3 regions of the Rhizobium sp. CCGE531 genome follow, and region 3 is predicted to be linked to each of the others. Evidence: predicted binding sites of a transcription regulator. Region 3 holds the regulator's gene; each other region holds the start of a gene.
What was found. The regulator PhoB, encoded in region 3, activates phosphate uptake and scavenging genes when phosphate is short. The targets are predictions, from matches to a motif close to TGTCATNNANCTGTCAT.

Region 1: CCGE531_RS26035 (acetoacetate decarboxylase) is a predicted target of PhoB. The motif match lies at 1,724-1,740, and genes of this name have one in related genera.
Region 2: CCGE531_RS09690 (esterase-like activity of phytase family protein) is a predicted target of PhoB. The motif match lies at 4,726-4,742, and genes of this name have one in related genera.

The regions. Positions count from the first base shown of each region.
Region 1 covers NZ_CP032685.1:1,410,168-1,416,273, forward strand. The annotation lists gene CCGE531_RS26030 (patatin-like phospholipase family protein) at 1-879, opposite strand, end outside; gene CCGE531_RS26035 (acetoacetate decarboxylase) at 918-1,664, opposite strand; gene CCGE531_RS26040 (3-hydroxybutyrate dehydrogenase) at 1,870-2,658, shown strand; gene ppk2 (polyphosphate kinase 2) at 2,755-3,669, shown strand; gene CCGE531_RS26050 (class I SAM-dependent methyltransferase) at 3,743-4,528, opposite strand; gene CCGE531_RS26055 (cystathionine gamma-synthase family protein) at 4,867-6,106, shown strand, end outside.
Region 2 covers NZ_CP032684.1:1,989,980-1,996,085, reverse strand. The annotation lists gene mfd (transcription-repair coupling factor) at 1-438, opposite strand, end outside; gene CCGE531_RS09700 (succinate dehydrogenase assembly factor 2) at 435-749, opposite strand; gene recG (ATP-dependent DNA helicase RecG) at 923-3,028, shown strand; gene CCGE531_RS09690 (esterase-like activity of phytase family protein) at 3,071-4,564, opposite strand; gene CCGE531_RS09685 (DUF502 domain-containing protein) at 4,899-5,600, opposite strand; gene glmS (glutamine--fructose-6-phosphate transaminase (isomerizing)) at 5,778-6,106, opposite strand, start outside.
Region 3 covers NZ_CP032684.1:663,019-669,124, forward strand. The annotation lists gene pstB (phosphate ABC transporter ATP-binding protein PstB) at 1-754, shown strand, start outside; gene phoU (phosphate signaling complex protein PhoU) at 806-1,519, shown strand; gene phoB (phosphate regulon transcriptional regulator PhoB) at 1,550-2,233, shown strand; gene CCGE531_RS03320 (GcrA family cell cycle regulator) at 2,385-2,918, opposite strand; gene CCGE531_RS03330 (aspartate aminotransferase family protein) at 3,343-4,542, shown strand; gene argF (ornithine carbamoyltransferase) at 4,713-5,630, shown strand; gene CCGE531_RS03340 (Hsp33 family molecular chaperone) at 5,679-6,106, shown strand, end outside.

The sequences.
Region 1 (6,106 bases), on a different replicon from region 3:
CAATGCACCCAGGAGCTTCATCTTCAGCCCGTGAATGCGCTTGAAATTGTCGGTGTTCTGCCGCGTGCGGCTGGAATACATGATGTCCTTGTGACGCGACAGCACGTCCGGCATGCTACGCGGAAGCACGCCGCGGGCGCTGAACAGATCCACCTGGAACACGAGCGAGCTCCGGTCTTCCTCCTGATCGAGCAGATATTGCAGCGGCGTGTTGGAGACGATGCCGCCGTCCCAATAATACTCGCCTTCGATGCGGACCGACGGCAAGGCGGGCGGCAGGGCGCCGCTCGCCATGATGTGCTCGGGGCCGATGCGAAGATTGTCGGTATCGAAATAAACGAAATTGCCGGTGCGGACATTCACCGCGCCGACGCTGAAGCGCTTCTTGCCATCGTTCAGCAGGTCGAAATCGATCAGCATCTCCAACGTCTTCTTCAGCTCCGCTGAATCGTAGAAGCTGGTCGCACCTTCGGCTCCCGGCAATTCCAGCCAGGGATTGGGGAAGCGCGGCTTGAAAAAGCCGGGCTGACCCATGGTCATCGTCATCCACGAGCTGGTGCGATTGCGGATATCGCGGAAGAAATCGCCTTCCGGCGTATAGGCCCAGATCTTGCGGCCGGAGATGATCTGCCAGAACTGTTCGAGGCGCTGCAGGCGCCGGCTCGGCTCATTGCCGGCGATGATCGCCGCGTTGACCGCGCCGATCGAGACACCCGAAAGCCAGGTGGGCTCGCATCCTGCTTCGGCAAGCGCCTGATAAACGCCGGCCTGATAGGCGCCGAGCGCGCCGCCGCCCTGGAAGACCAGGGCAACGCGATCATATTGCGCGGCGATTTCCGGGATGGTCGGCGCTGCCGCCTTGGTGTTTCGTTCGAGCACGGTCCGTCTCCACTATGGTCTAACAATAAGGCTTTCGATTACCTGCGCTCGGCGAGATAGTCGTGAACGACCTCGCCCAGCCCGAGCGTCAGATCGGCGGTGAAATGAACGGCCGAAACCACTTCGAGAACCGGCAGCCGCGCGACATCGGCCATGACATGCGGCCTGAGATCGAGGGCGGCGGGCGAAGTCCAGGCTTCCTTAATGGTAATATCGGTCAGATAATAGCGCACGAGCTCGCAAATGCGTGGACTGGCGTCGACATGCGGCACGATCTTGATCAGGAAGTTGGGCTCGGACAGAGCGGCCAGAAGCGGTCCCTGATCGACCGGCTTATGCTTGTAACCCATCGTTCCGGTGGCGCAGAGGACGCTGCCGTAATGCAGCGTGCCGACGATGACCTCGCCTTCGTTGACGATCTTCGGATTGGCCAGCTTCTTGGGAAAGCCCCAGATCTCGCGGCCGCCGGTGATCGGCGCATCGTCGTCCAGATACATGGAGTGGACATAACCGCCCCGTTGCCCGCGATATCGCACGGGAATGACCTGTCCCGTCTCGGTATAGTCGCCGAAACCGGTGGAGTCGGGCATGCGGATGAACTCGTATTTCACCAGCGGCTCGTCGATCTCGAGCGGCTCCGGCACGACAGCCTCAAGCGCTTCGCGCGTGGTGCGGTAGGTGATGATGATATATTCGCGATTGAAGAACCGGTAGGGTCCTGGGGGATAGGAAGGATTGGTCAGCGGCATCGCATAGGCATGCTTGAGAATGTCTTCGACCTTCATCGTATTTTCCGTCGTTGGAGGAAATCGCCGGGCACCGGAGCGGAAACTTGCACGGTTGCATGACAGTGAAGTGTCAGCTGCCAAATGGTTGCGCGGGAGCGAACCTGCCACTGTTATCAAAGCGACATATCCGGCTGGCAGTGTGCGCTTATCTTGAGCATTTCCCTTTACCCAACCATGTCATCGCGATTGCGGGAGTAGCCTTATGGGTTCGTTGATTTCGAAGAATGCGCTGGTCACCGGTTCGACGAGCGGTATCGGCCTTGCGATCGCGCGCGCCTTTGCCGCCGAAGGCGCGAATGTGACGATCAACGGCCTCGGCGATGCCGATGCGATCGAAAAGGAACGGGCTGCCATCGAAGCCGATTTCGGCGTGAAGTGCCGCTACTCCGGCGCCAATATGATGAATGGCGAAGAGGTCACCGCCATGGTGCGTGAAGCCGAGGAAGCCTTCGGCAGCCTCGATGTCCTCGTCAACAATGCCGGCATCCAGTTCGTGGCCCCGATCGAGGAATTTCCCGACGACAAGTGGGAAGCGATCATCCGCATCAACCTCCTTGCCGCCTTCTACGCCATCAAGGCCGCCATCCCCGGCATGAAGGCCCGCAAATGGGGCCGCATCATCAACACCTCCTCGGCGCATGCGCTGGTCGCCTCGCCCTTCAAGTCGGCCTATGTCTCGGCCAAGCACGGCATTACCGGCCTCACCAAGACCATCGCGCTCGAAGCCGCTCAGAACGGCGTCACCGTCAACTCCATCGCGCCCGGCTATGTCTGGACACCGCTCGTCGAGAAGCAGATCCCCGAGACGATGAAGGCGCGCAACATGACGGAAGAGCAGGTCAAGCACGATGTGCTGCTCGCTGCCCAGCCGACAAAGGAATTCGTGACCGTCGACGAGGTCGCGGCCATCGCGGTCTTCCTGTGCAGCGACGCTGCCAAGCAGATTACCGGCACGACGCTTTCCGTCGACGGCGGCTGGACTGCCGAATAATAGCAAGATCATAGCCGGCACATGTTCGAAGAACGGGCCGGCTTCCTGCAGCCGAAGGCTGCTGCAGTCACATGAAAACAGAGCAGGAGGCGCATAATGACCGATGAAACACAGGATCCGCTCAGCCGCATCAAGGATGAGATCGTCGATAGCTTTGACGAAGAGCTGGAGATGCAGCTCGAAGAGGACCGGATGGACGAATTGGTCGCAGAGGGCCTTATCGGCGAAGGCGAAACGGCGCTCGACCGCCGCGTCTATTTCCGCGAACTCTTCCGCCTTCAGCACGAGCTGGTGCGCCTGCAGGACTGGGTGCAGTACAAGAAGCTCAAGGTCGTCGTACTGTTCGAGGGCCGCGATTCCGCCGGCAAGGGCGGCGCCATCAAGCGCGTCACGCAGCGCCTCAATCCGCGCGTCTGCCGCGTCGTCGCATTGCCGGCTCCGACCGAGCGCGAGCAGCATCAGTGGTATTTCCAGCGCTACACCGCCCACCTGCCGACAGCAGGCGAAATGGTGCTGTTCGACCGCAGCTGGTACAATCGCGCCGGCGTCGAGCGCGTCATGGGCTTCTGCTCGCCCGACGAGCTGGAAGAATTCTTCCGTTCCGTGCCGGATTTCGAGCGCATGCTGGTTCGCTCCGGCATCATTCTCCTGAAATACTGGTTCTCGATCACCGACGAGGAGCAGGAATTCCGGTTCAACATGCGCATCCAGGATCCGCTGAAGCAGTGGAAGCTTTCGCCGATGGATCTACAGAGCCGCGTGCACTGGGAAGAATACACCAAGGCAAAGGAAGAAATGCTTGATCGCACGCATATTCCGGAAGCGCCGTGGTGGGTCGTCCAGGCCGTCGACAAGAAGAGGGCGCGTCTCAACTGTATCGCGCATCTCCTGAAACAGATTCCCTACGAAAACGTGCCGAAGCCGGAAATCGTCCTGCCCGAGCGCCTGCGGAATATAGATTATCATCGCACACCGGTTCCGCCGGAAATGTACGTGCCCGAAGTCTACTGACTGGGAACGATGAGGGGTCCGTCTCCGGCAGGCCCCTCAACTCCTAACTCCGCCACCGGCAAGCAAGGCCGGCTCAAGGTCGGACCGGGCGGTAGGCCCATTCGGATATGGCGCCCAAGCCCAGCCGCCGCAGGAGCTCATAGGCAACTCTTCGGTTGATGGGATTGTGCAGCCTGAGGACTTTCGAGCCGAGAAAATCCATCTCGGCATGCTCGAAAGGCATGAGATGCCGCGCCGCGCTAAGTGCGGCTCGATAGACTTCATGAAAATCCCGCCGGCAGACATAGGTCTTGTACTTCGTCATGCAAAAGGCAGCAAAGGTATCGCTGTTCCTGCGTAGAAAATCCGAGACGCCGATCGTCACCTCCGGCCAAGCGGGATTGAACGTATCATCGAAAGCGATGATGCCATGATCGGCCAGCACGCTCTTCGCCAACCGGCTGTCGGCAACGATGTGGCGAAGCAAATGTCCTCCATCGACGCTGAAAAAACGAACCTGCCCAACCTTGTCGATGACGGCCTGCGGATCGAGCCTGGTGCTGTCGCCGGTTATGACGAGTTCTTCATCGACAGGAATGCCTAGTGATCTTCCATTGTCGAGGAAGCGTTGATATTGCGCACCATCCGCTTCTATGTCGAAGAGGTCGATCGCAAGTACATTGTCATCGGGTGCGCTGATCTTGCGCAGCAAAAAATAGGACCGCCCGTAATAGACCCCGATTTCGGCGAGACCGCCATATAGTTTCTCCTGCCTTTGCTTTTCGATCAACGACAGGAAGACAAGCGCATCCGGCGGGTCGATATAACCATCGATTTTCTGAAGATCGCGAAATACAAATTTTCGAACGCCCGATTTCAAATGTGGACCTCACTAGTTTTCTTCGTGCATTTCGCGATCGGACGCCCTCATCGATAGTGATCAGCCGGTCGAAAAATGCACCGTTTCTGCACGAACCGCGCGCCGCGAACTCGTGAGCTTCCGAAAACTGGGATGGGACTGTGTCAAGACGAGCGGTACTAACCGATATAGCGCCCTTTCTGTCGTATTTCGGATAGTGATGCGCGGATTGGATAGTTCCAGCCTATATCAGCCCCAATATCGAAACCGCATCGCAGGCAATGGCGAATAGCGAGCCGACATCTTAAGTGATGTATAATGTGAGTCTAAAATTCACATCATCGGCCGAGGAGACCGTCATGACTGCGCCGCATCCCTCGAAAACGCATATCGGCAACCACGCCCTGCATCCCGAAACCCAGATGCTGAATTACGGCTACGACCCGGAGCTGTCCGAGGGCGCGGTCAAGCCGCCCGTTTTCCTGACCTCCACCTTCGTCTTCAAATCGGCCGAGGACGGGCGCGATTTCTTCAACTACCTATCCGACCGCAACGAGCCGCCGGCAGGCAGAGGCGTCGGACTCGTCTATTCGCGCTTCAACCACCCCAATAGCGAAATCGTCGAAGATCGTCTTGCGGTTTATGAGCGAACGGAAAGCGGCGCGCTGTTCTCCTCCGGCATGTCGGCGATCGCCACCACGCTGCTGGCCTTCGTCCGCCCCGGAGATGCGATCCTGCATTCCCAGCCGCTCTATGGCGGCACGGAAACGCTTATCGCCAAGACATTCCTCAATCTTGGCGTCTCCGCGGTCGGGTTCGCCGATGGTGTTAGCGAGACTTCGGTGATGGTGAGCGCGGAGGAGGCATTGGCCAAGGGCCGAGTGTCCATCATTCTCGTGGAGACGCCCGCCAATCCGACGAACAGCCTGGTCGACATCGCCATGATCCGCCGCGTGGCCGATGCGATCGGCAAGAAGCAGGGCCATACGCCGATCATCGCCTGCGACAATACCTTGCTAGGCCCGGTCTTCCAGCGGCCGATCGAGCATGGCGCCGATATTTCCCTTTATTCCCTGACCAAATATGTCGGCGGCCATTCCGACCTGATCGCCGGCGCCGCCCTCGGCTCGAAAACCGTGATCAAGCAGGTCAAGGCGCTACGCGGCGCGATCGGCACCCAGCTCGATCCGCATTCCTGCTGGATGCTCGGCCGCTCGCTGGAGACGCTGCAAATCCGCATGGAACGGGCCGACAGCAACGCCCGGGCCGTGGCGGATTTCCTGCGGGATCATCCGAAGGTTGAGCAGATTCATTATCTGCCCTATACCGACCCCGCATCGGCCACGGGCCGCACCTTCGCCGCCCAATGCAGCGGCGCAGGCTCCACCTTTTCCTTCGATATCAAGGGCGGCCTACCAGCATCGTTCAAATTCCTGAATGCGCTGCAGATCTTCAAACTCGCCGTCAGTCTCGGCGGCACGGAATCGCTTGCGTCCCATCCGGCAACAACAACGCATTCCGGCGTTCCGGTGGATGTGCGCCACCGCATCGGCGTGCTGGAATCGACGATCCGCCTGTCGATCGGCATCGAGCATCCCG
Region 2 (6,106 bases), 1.3 Mb from region 3:
CGCGATATCGTCCATCCGGACCTGATTGCCCGGCCGCGCCGAGAAGGCCAGGCTCTCGATAATGTCCTGCGGCGCCACCTTCTGCAGCATGGCGTTGACCGTCACCAAGACCACCGCCGCATGCGGCTTGCGATGATGCGCGATGAGGCCGGACAATGCCGCCAGGCGCCGGGCCGATGTGTCCGAGCTCGGGGAAACGCGGTCGTAGGGAAGGCAATCCCAGGCAGGCAGGGTGAGTACCGGAATTTCGGGCGCGATGAAGCCGAGCATCTGTTCGACATCGGCCATGTGCTGGCCGTCGGACATGACATAGGCGATCGGCTGTCCGCCCTTTGCCATCTCGGCAATCAGGAACGGCTCCAGGCCGGCCGGAACATGACCGATCGTCATCGGCTCGCTGGCGGCGAGCAGCTTCTTCGCGTTGAAACCGGGGATCATTTCGTTAATCCGAATCTTTCGGCGATCTCTTCGAAATCGGGCTTGTAGGAGGCCAAACGCTCAAAGAGCGGCGTCTGCAGATGCTGCGGTATCGGTTGGGTGCCGAGGATCCACTTCACGAGATCATTGTCTTCTTCGGCCATGATGCGCTCGAGCTCATCGAGCTCCGCCTCGGCGAGATGAGGCAGCTTGTTGTCGGCAAACTGGCCGAAGACCAGATCCATCTCGCGAATGCCGCGATGCCAGCAGCGGAAAAGGATGCGCCGACGACGGGGATCGAGATCGGCACTGCTGAGGGTAAGCCCAGTCATCAAAAACACCTTTATGTTGATGCGTCTCTATAAAACCAGCGGTTAAAGGTGGGAACCGATTTTTCTAAAAAAAGCACTTCGAAGGCAATTTTCCGGGGAGTGTTCGGCTCAATGCGGCCGAGTTCCCAGCCGCCCCTTGCCAAGTCCACCCTGCCCGTCGCATTTTGCCGACCATGCGTCCCGCCATCCTCGACCCGCTGTTTGCCTCTATATCCTCGCTGCCCGGCGTCGGGCCGAAGGTATCCGAGTTGCTGGTGAAGCTGCTCGACCGCGAAACGATCGACGATTGCCGCGTCATCGACCTTATTTTCCACGCGCCGCATTCGATCATCGACCGGCGCGAACAGCCGGGTATCGCCCGCGCGCCGCAGGGGGCCATCGTCACCATTACCGGCCGCGTCGATCGCCATCAGCCGCCGCCCAATCCGCGCAGCAATGTGCCCTATCGCGTCTATCTGCATGACGAAACCGGCGAGCTTGCGCTGGTCTTCTTCCGCGGCAAGGCGCAATGGCTCGAAAAGCAGCTGCCGATCGATGAAACCGTCACCGTCAGCGGCAAGGTCGACTGGTTCAACGGCCGTCCGTCCATGGTGCATCCGGACTATATCATGCGCGAGAGCGAGGCGGAAAACCTGCCGCTGGTCGAACCGGTCTATCCGTTGACTGCAGGACTCTCGCCGAAATTCCTGCGCAAGACCATCGAGGCGGCGTTGCCGCGCATCCCGCAACTGCCAGAATGGGATGACCTTGCCCTTGCCCAGAAGCAGGGTTTCCCCTCGATATCCGACAGCTTCCACATGCTGCATGCGCCAAGAGACGCGGCCGATATCGATCCGCAGGCACCAGCCCGCCGCCGGCTTGCCTATGACGAATTCCTGGCGGGGCAATTGTCACTTTCTCTGGTTCGCCAAAGGCTGCGCAAGGTTGCGGGACAGCCGGTGCTTGCAACTGGAGAAATCAGCGACAAGATACTGGAATCCCTACCCTTCTCTATGACGAATAGTCAGCGCGATGCAGTCGCCGATATTCTCAAGGACATGGCAGGCACCGAGCGCATGCTCCGGCTGCTGCAGGGCGATGTCGGTGCGGGCAAGACGCTGGTGGCGTTGATGGCGATCGCTGCCGTGATCGAAAGCGGTGGCCAGGCCGTGTTGATGGCACCGACCGAAATTCTCGCCCGGCAACATCATGCAACGATTTCAAAATTTGCAGCAAGTGCAAACCTTTCCGTCGAAGTCCTCACGGGCCGCACGAAGGGGCGCGAGCGGGATGCGATCCTAGAGCGCATTGCCTCCGGTGAGGCGCAGATCATCATCGGCACCCACGCTCTCTTCCAGGATAGCGTCGCCTATGCCAATCTCATGCTGGCTGTCGTCGACGAGCAGCATCGCTTCGGCGTTCACCAGCGCCTGCGCCTGACCGCAAAAGGCATCTCGCCGCATATGCTCGTCATGACTGCGACGCCCATCCCGCGAACCCTGGTACTCGCCGCCTTCGGCGATATGGATGTTTCCAAGCTCACCGAGAAGCCGGCGGGACGCAAGCCGATCCAGACGATCACCATCCCGAACGAGCGAACCGGCGATATTGTCGCGCGATTGAAAAGCGCGCTAACGGAAGGCAAAAAAGCCTATTGGATATGCCCACTTGTGGAGGAATCCGAAGAATCCGATTTAATGTCGGTCGAGGAGCGCCATGACACCTTGACCAAGGCGCTCGGCCCGGGCGTCGGCCTCATCCATGGCCGGATGAGCGGCCCGGAAAAAGATGCCGTCATGATGGCCTTCAAGAATGGCGAGATCCGCCTGCTTGTGGCAACGACGGTCGTCGAAGTGGGTGTCGACGTGCCCGATGCGACGATCATGGTCATCGAACATGCGGAGCGTTTCGGCCTGGCGCAGCTGCATCAGCTGCGCGGGCGGGTCGGACGCGGCGACGAGGCCTCGACCTGTATCCTGCTCTACAAGGGGCCGCTCGGGGAAACCGGCCATGCCCGGCTGTCGATCATGCGCGATACCGAAGACGGCTTCCGGATTGCCGAGGAAGATCTGAAGCTGCGTGGCGAAGGCGAGTTGCTCGGTACGCGCCAGTCCGGCACGCCCGGCTTCCGCATTGCCAGCCTTGAGGCCCATGCCGATCTTCTGGAAATCGCCCGGAAAGATGCCGCCTATCTCATCGAGCGCGACCCGGAGCTGACGGGCGAGCGTGGCATGGCGGTTCGCACCCTGCTCTATCTCTTCCGCCGTGACGAGGCGATCCGGTTCCTGCGGGCGGGATGAGCGGACGGACGCGTTTACCGCGTCCGTCCCTGTTTAAGAGCATTACTTGGCAGAAAGGCCGGGAATGGTGACCTGGAACACCTGGAACATGGTGTCGACATCGCCTCCGCCGTCACCCTTGTAGGCTGCGCCGACCTGATAGCCGTCCTGGGTCAGGAAGTCGTTGTCGTTGGCGACGAACAGGAAGTAATCATCCGGCTGCTTCGGATCCATGACGCTCAAGAGCGACATCGCCTCCCACTTTTCCGAGAGGTTGTTGCGGTCGCTCGGCGCGCCGTTGTGAAGGCCGAAGCGGGCGAGATCGGCGCTGTCGTTGATGTCGATGAACTGGCTGACTGCAGCCGGCTTCACCGAGGCTTCGAGAACGCCCTTGGGCGCGACCGGCTTGTCGGCATCGAACTTGCCGGCAATATCGGTGGCGGTGGAGACATCGACAGCGACGATGCTGCGGAAGAGCGACTTATCGCCTTTCACGCCATAACCGTTGTTGCTGTCACGCGCCAGCATCAGGAATGTCTGCGGCGAGAGTGCAACGATTTCGCTCTGGGCGGCGACCGCCGTCTTGCCCTTGGCATCGGTGAAGACCGGCAGCGGCACGACATATTCGTGAACCAGCTTCAGATTTGCCGGATCGGCGGCATCATAGACCAGCGCGCGGGTGTTCTGTCGTGTGGAGCTGGAATCGCCGCCATCCTGGCGAGTCGCGGACTGCAGCACGGCAATCAGGAACTTGCCGTCCGGCGTCAGCGACATCCCTTCCAGGCCCTGGTTGTTCTGGCGGCCGCTGGTCGGATCCTTCGGATCCGGAGCGGATTCGCCGGGACCGGGGTTGTTGGAGGCGAAGTTGACGGCGCCGTTGCGCATCGGCAGCAGCGCAGCCGGCGGAGGAGTGGCGGACATCATGCGGCCATCGGCGGCGAAGCGGTAGATGTAAGGACCGTACTCGTCGCTGATGAACATCGTGCCATCAGGCAGACGCGCGATGGCTTCGGTGTCGAGCGAGACCTTGCCGTTCGGCGCCTGGGGCAACAGCGGCATGCTACCTTCCGGATGGCGACTGCCATTGGCCGGGTCGAGGCCGGTCGTGTCGGCGCCCTTGTCGTCCTTCAGAAGCAGGGTGTCGGCAAGCTTGGCATCGACGCCTGCCTGCTCCTTGCCGGCCCGCGGCGTCGCACCGGGCGCGACCGGGCTCAGAGTGACGTCGATAGTGTTCAGGCGCGGACGATAGTCGGTCGTACCGACGGCATTGTAGCCGCGGTCCGGCAGCAGCCACAGCGAACCCTTGTAGGTACCGTCGGCATTGCGAACCCAGCTCTTGGCATCGATCGACATGCCCGAACCGGAACCGAAGGTCTCGCCGAACTTGTCACGCAGGTTGGCCGGGATGCGGCCGACCGCGACGCGTCCCTTGTTGACGATCGTCACGCCTTGGACCGCGACGGAGCTATCCGCGAGCGCCGCGACCGGCGCGGAGAAAACAAATGTGGCAAGCACGGCCGACAGCAGCGGCAAGCTCTTCGAACGCATATATCTCAAGACAATATCCTCCGATGAAAATCCGTATGGAGACAATGGCATCCATCTCCGGTCCGCTTTCGAACCGCATCGAAGAACAACAGCCCGGCGCCGACGCTCCGGACATTCGATGATGAGATACATTCGATTGCCTGTCCCCAACGACGATCTAAGGCGTCAATATGATAGGGACATGACAGTTCGCGCGATACGCGAAGTCAGGCGACCAGAGTGACAGGAACGGGTGTGTTTCTAAAGCATGTCGCGCGACAATATGCAGCGGTTTTGCGATAACGACATGCGCAAAATCAAGAGCCTAAAGCGCTTGGAGCGAATCTTGGAGCCGCGATGCGCTTTAAGTCAGGGACTTTATCGGAACAGGCCTGGGCGGTCCCTTCGCCGCGACCAGCTCTTCCTTGTATTCGGGCGAAACCAGGCCACCGGAAATCAGAAGCTTGGCGCCATCCTCAGGACTCATGTCGAGCATCGTGATCTTTTCGCGCGGAACGAAGACTAGAAAGCCGGCCGTGGGCACGGGTGTCGGCGGCAGGAAGACCGCGACCATGTCCTGGCCCATGGCGTTGAATTTCGAGGCGATCTCGCCCTTGGCATCCGTCGATACGAACACCATGGACCAGAGGCCGGGGCTCGGATATTCGATGAGACCCACCTTCTTGAACGACGTGCCCTGCTCCTTCAGGACGGTCTCGAAGATCTGCTTGACGCTCTTGTAGATGGTCCGCACCAGCGGAACGCGATTGACGATCGACTCGCCGAGGCGGACGATGCTCTGGCCGATCAGGTTCTTGGCGAGAAAACCGACGATCGTGATGAAGATCATCGCGATCAGCAGGCCGGTGCCGGGAACGGCAAAATTGAGATAGCTCTCAGGGTCGTAGCGCGCGGGAATATAGGGGCGGACCCAGCTATCGGCCCAATGCACGACGGACCAGGTCAGCCAGAGCGTGATGGCAATCGGAGCGCAGATAATCAAACCGGCCAGGAAATTGTTTCTGATCCGCGTGGTCAGGGACATTTTGATGAGCTTTTCAGTCATTCGCCGCTCGAAAACTCCGTTCGGTCGCCTACCGCTGACCGGTAAATCCTCCCCACCGTCGCCTTCGGAAAGACTGCCAGAAATTGGGGCGGCATTCAACCAGCCAGTCACGCCGCCATGCCGAACAGGCGCCCTGCTCACGACGACGTGACTGCGAAAGGAGGCCTGCGGAGAAGCCTATTCCACCGTCACCGATTTGGCGAGATTGCGCGGCTGATCGACGTCCGTACCCATGAAGACAGCTGTATGATAGGCAAGCAGCTGAATCGGCAGCGAGAAGATGATCGGCGCGATGATCTCGTCGACGACCGGCAAGGTAATCGTCGCCATCGTCGGCAATGTCGAGGCGGCTGCTCCCGCTTCATCCGTGATGAAGATGATTCGGCCGCCACGCGCCGCCACTTCCTGCATGTTGGAAACGGTCTTGTCGAAGAAGCGGTCATGCGGGGCGATGACGATGACCGGCATGTTCTCGTCGATCAGGGCGATCGGGCCGTGTTTCAGCT
Region 3 (6,106 bases):
CTACAAGATGATCGGCCAGGACGTTTCGGTCTTTTACGGGGATAAGCGCGCGCTCTTCGATGTCAATCTGAAGATCCGCGCCAATACGGTGACGGCGCTGATCGGCCCTTCCGGCTGCGGCAAGTCCACCTTCCTGCGCTGCCTCAACCGCATGAACGATACGATCGAGACCTGCCGCGTCACCGGCAAGATCACGCTCGACGATCAGGACGTCTACGACAACAACATCGATGTCGTGGAATTGCGCGCGCGTGTCGGCATGGTCTTCCAGAAGCCCAACCCGTTTCCCAAGTCGATCTACGAGAACGTCGCCTACGGGCCGCGCATCCATGGCCTGCATCGCTCCAAGGCCGATCTCGATCATATCGTCGAGACCAGCCTGCAGAAGGCGGGCCTGTGGGGCGAGGTCAAGGACAGGCTCCATGATGCCGGCACGAGCCTTTCGGGCGGTCAGCAGCAGCGCCTTTGCATCGCGCGCGCCGTTGCCGTCAGTCCGGAAGTCATCCTGATGGACGAGCCGTGTTCGGCGCTCGATCCGATCGCCACGGCAAAGGTCGAGGATCTTATCCATGAGCTGCGGGAAAACTTCACGATCGTCATCGTGACGCATTCCATGCAGCAGGCAGCCCGCGTCTCGCAGCGCACCGCAATGTTCCATCTCGGCCATCTGGTCGAGGAGAACGATACCGATAAAATGTTCACCAATCCCGACGATTTCCGCACGCAGGATTACATCATGGGCCGTTTTGGTTGATGATATCAAGCGCGCGGACCCTTTCACACAGTTCACCTTGAGGATAGAAAAATGGTCTCCACTCACATTCTCTCTGCCTATGACGAAGACCTGAAGTTCCTGACGCGCCGCATTGCGGAGATGGGCGGCCTGGCCGAGCAGATGGTCAGCGACAGCGTTCGCGCATTGGTCCAAAGCGATACCGGTCTTGCGCAGAAGGTCATCTCAGACGACGTCATCCTCGACCATGCCGAGCGTGAAGTCGGCGACAAGGCGATCGTCACCATCGCACGCCGGCAGCCGATGGCGGCAGACTTGCGCGAGATCATGGGCTCGATCCGCATCGCTTCCGACCTGGAGCGCGTCGGCGATCTCGGCAAGAACACCGCAAAGCGCGTCATCGCCGTGCAGGGCACCGGCGTTCCGCGCCGTCTCGCCCGCGGCATCGAGCACCTCTCCGAACTGGCGCTGAGCCAGCTCAAGGAAGTTCTGGACGTCTACGCCACCCGTTCGCCGGACAAGGCCGTATCGATCCGTGAGCGCGACGAGGAAATCGACGCCATGTACACCTCGCTCTTCCGCGAGATGCTGACCTACATGATGGAAGATCCGCGTAACATCACCACCTGCACGCATCTTCTGTTCTGCGCGAAGAACATCGAGCGCATCGGCGACCATGCCACCAACATCGCCGAGACGATCTATTACATGGCGACCGGCGCCCAGCCCGAAGGCGAGCGCCCGAAGGATGATACCGCCAACACCGTCGGCGCGGTGACGGAATAATCTGGAAGCGAAAAAGGAGACCAAAGGCGCATGGTTCCGAGAGTTGCTGTTGTAGAAGACGAGGAAGCGCTGAGCGTTCTGCTGCGCTACAATCTCGAGGCCGAAGGCTTCGAGGTCGACACCATCCTCAGAGGCGATGAGGCCGAGCTGCGTCTTCAGGAGCGCATCCCCGATCTCCTGATCCTCGACTGGATGCTCCCCGGCGTGTCCGGCATCGAGCTCTGCCGCCGGCTGCGTATGCGGCCGGAGACGGAGCGCCTGCCGATCATCATGCTGACGGCCCGCGGCGAGGAAAGCGAGCGCGTGCGCGGGCTTTCCACCGGCGCGGACGATTACGTTGTCAAGCCGTTCTCGACGCCGGAGCTGATGGCCCGCGTCAAGGCGATGCTGCGGCGTGCCCGTCCGGAGGTTCTCTCCACGGTGTTGCGTTGCGGCGATATCGAGCTGGACCGCGAAACCCATCGCGTCCACCGCAAGAGCCGCGAAGTGCGGTTGGGGCCGACGGAATTCCGCCTGCTGGAATTCCTGATGTCCTCGCCGAGCCGTGTCTTCTCGCGCTCGCAGCTGCTGGACGGCGTATGGGGGCACGATATCTATGTCGACGAACGCACTGTCGACGTCCATGTCGGACGCCTGCGCAAGGCGCTCAATTTCTCCAATATGCAGGATGTCATCCGCACCGTTCGCGGCGCGGGCTACTCCATGGAAGCCTGAGCGGCAGAGCCCGCTCAGGCATCAACATTACAGCGCCGCGCGCCTTTCAAGACGCGCTAAGGTCGCTGTAACACCTTAAAATTATGCAGTAGTGGCGGAAATAGAAAACGGGCCTCAAGGGCCCGTTTCTTTTATCTCCGCGATGGGGATCTCAGCCGCGTGGCTGGGCCGGCCGACGTCGTTCATGCACCGGCTGATAGGCCAGGCGCTGATGATAGCCGCAATAGGGCGACGCATCCGGGCTTTCGTTGCCGCAGAAGTGGAAATCGTCCTTCAGCGGGTCGCCCACCGGCCACTTGCAGGTGCGCTCGGTAAGCTCCGTCAGGCCAAGACGCCGGGAGATCGGAACGACGACGTTCGATGCCGGGCGATATTGGATTTCATTGACGGCATCGACCTCGATTTCTTCCTTGAGCATGGTTGCGCCCTGCTGGCGGGTAACCGTGCGGGTTGCAACGCGAGACGTGTAATTCGGGGCGCGGGGCGCAGCACTGCTGCGCTTTGGCGTGCGTGCAGCCGCCGCGGTGCCACCCGCCTTCGCTCGGCCGGGAAGGTTCAGGCGGTGCACCTTGCCGATGACGGCATTACGGCTCACGCCGCCAAGCTGCGCCGCGATCTGGCTGGCGCTCAATCCTTCGGACCATAGCTTCTTCAGCTTTTCGACGCGTTCGTCTGTCCAATTCATGCCCTGTCTCCGCTGTCGCGTTTCCGATGGCAGAATCCCTCACCATTGCCTCGCATGGGATCGAGGCGCGAAACGCTCTAAAATTGTGGTGACTAGTTCCGCCGCATGCAGTCTAGCAATTGGTTTTTAACCTAGTGTGAGGCTGACTCCGTGACAAGAGTCGCGGGAATCTTGAGGAATCGATTTCGAGGTTTTCCCCAACTTGCTGCCCCGGCGTGGCATTTCTGCAATAGGCAGTGCCGAACGCATCCCTTTTGGCCGTGGGCGCTTTCTCGCACCTGCTAAATCGCCAGTTTTGTTGACATCGCGGTGCAAAACATCAATAGTGCCCAGGCCGCCGCAAGGCGGCATTTTTGATTTTTTCGGACCCGTTTCATCGTATGGAAGCGATTGGTCCTTAGGGTTGTGATCGAGGAGATATGCCATGGCAGAGACCGCGCCGCTTTACGATACCTATCTGCGTGCTCCGCTGCGGTTCGAGCGAGGCGAGGGCGTCTGGCTGGTTACCGAAAACGGCGAGCGCTACCTCGATTTCGCAGCCGGCGTTGCGGTCAATTCGCTGGGTCATGCCCATCCTCATCTGGTCGCCGAATTGAAGGCGCAGGCCGACAAGGTCTGGCATCTGTCCAACCTCTATGAAGCACCCGGCCAGGAAAAGCTGTCGAAGCGGCTGACGGAAGTAACCTTCGCCGACAAGGTGTTCTTCACCAATTCGGGCGCCGAGGCGCTGGAATGCGCCATCAAGACGGCGCGGCGCTATCAATTCGCCAAGGGACATCCCGAAAAGTTCCACATCATCACCTTCGAAGGCGCCTTCCACGGCCGCACCATCGCGACGATCGCCGCCGGCGGCCAGGAGAAATACATCGAAGGCTTCGGCCCGAAGGCGCCGGGTTTCGATCAGGTGCCGTTCGGCGATCTCGATGCCGTTCGCGCCGCCATCACCGATGCGACGGCCGCGATCCTGATCGAGCCGGTGCAGGGCGAGGGCGGCATTCGTCCCGCGACCAACGAATTCCTGCGCGGCCTGCGCGAGATTTGCGACGAGCATGGCCTGCTGCTGGTTCTCGACGAGGTGCAGTGCGGCGTCGGTCGCACGGGCAAGCTCTTCGCCCATGAATGGGCCGGCATCAAGCCGGATATCATGGCGGTTGCCAAGGGCATCGGCGGCGGTTTCCCGCTGGGCGCCTGCCTTGCGACGGCGGAGGCCGCCTCGGGCATGAAGGCAGGCACGCACGGCTCGACCTATGGCGGCAATCCGCTTGCCATGGCAGTCGGCAATGCTGTGCTGGACATCGTGCTCGCTGATGGCTTCCTGCAGCATGTGCGCGATATCGCTCTGGTGTTCCGCCAGGGCCTCGCCTCGCTGAAGGACCGTTTTCCCGACATCATCGAGGATGTTCGCGGCGAAGGCCTGATGCTCGGCATCAAGGCGGCAATACCGCAGGCGGATCTGCTGCAGGCGATCCGTGCCGAGCACCTGCTGGGCGTGCCGGCGGGCGATAACGTCATCCGCCTCCTGCCGCCGCTGGTCGTAACCGCTGACGAAGCGCGCGAAGGTCTGGCACGTCTCGATCGTGCCGCCGAACGCGCGCGCTCTGCCCGCATCAAGAAATCGGCTTGAACTCAACGCCCGCAGTCGGGGCGGTTACCGCGCCGCGCGTCGAAGCGACGCGCAAAGGACGCGGTAATACCTAGAAATCGCATAAGCCTTCCCTTAAATCGATGGCGATTTAAGGGGTTATGCGTGCCCCACGCGGGCGTTATTGTTTTTTCTGGAGTACAGGTGAGGACATGGCTTCTCCGAAACACTTTCTCGATCTCTCCGCCGTTCCGGCTGCCGAGCTGCGCAATATCATCGACGATGCGATCGTGCGAAAGCAGGCGCAGAAGGCCGGCACGGCCGACAAGCCACTGGCCGGCAAGATGCTGGCGATGATCTTCGAGAAGCCGTCCACCCGAACCCGCGTTTCCTTCGATGTCGGCATGCGCCAGCTCGGCGGCGAGACGCTGTTCCTTTCCGGCACCGAAATGCAGCTTGGCCGCGCCGAGACGATCGGCGACACGGCGAAGGTGCTGTCGCGCTATGTCGACGCGATCATGATCCGCACGACCGATCATTCGCGCCTGCTGGAACTCGCCCAACATGCGACCGTTCCGGTCATCAATGCGCTGACCGACGATACGCATCCCTGCCAGATCATGGCCGATATCATGACCTTCGAGGAGCATCGCGGCCCGATCAAGGGCAAGACGCTCGCCTGGACCGGCGACGGCAACAATGTCCTGCATTCGCTGATCGAAGGCGCCGCTCGTTTCGGCTATCGCATGAACATGGCGGTACCCCTTGGTTCCGAGCCGAAGGATCACTATCTGAACTGGGCCCGCAACGAGGGCGCCGAAATCATGCTCTCGCATGATGCCGACCGGGCGGTCGCCGGCGCCGATTGCGTGGTAACCGATACCTGGGTTTCCATGAATCAGGAACACCGGGCTCGCGGTCACAACGTCTTCCAGCCCTATCAGGTCAACAAGGCTTTGATGGCACAGGCCGGCCAAGACGCATTGTTCATGCATTGCCTGCCCGCCCATCGCGGGGAGGAAGTGACGGACGAAGTGATCGATGGTCCGCAATCCGTTGTTTTCGATGAGGCGGAAAACCGCCTTCATGCGCAAAAGTCGATTCTTGCTTGGTGCCTGGGCGCGATCTGAGGATATGAAGCCGCGCCTTGAGGGCGCGGGCGCAGTAGGAGTAAAGCAATGGCTGAAAATGCCGCCTCGCTGGGTCAATTCGATTTTGCCGGTGACGATCACGTCGTCCCCTTCCAGGTGGAGGGGCTCGATGTGCGCGGCCGCGCCGTGCAGCTTGGTCCGCTTCTGGACACGATCCTGGCCCGGCACGATTATCCGACGCCGGTAGCGCGCCTTTTGGCTGAGTCTATCGTTCTCACGGTTCTGCTCGGCACGTCGCTGAAATTCGAAGGCAAGTTCACCGTGCAGACCAAGGGTGACGGCCCCGTCGATCTTCTGGTCGCCGATTTCTCGACGCCGGAAAATGTTCGGGCCTATGCGCGTTTCAATGAAGAGGCGCTGGCAAAGGCCGTCGCCGAGGGCCGGACCGAACCGGAGCAGCTGCTCGGCAAGGGCGTGCTTGCCTTCACCATCGATCAGGGCCGTTTCAGCCAGCC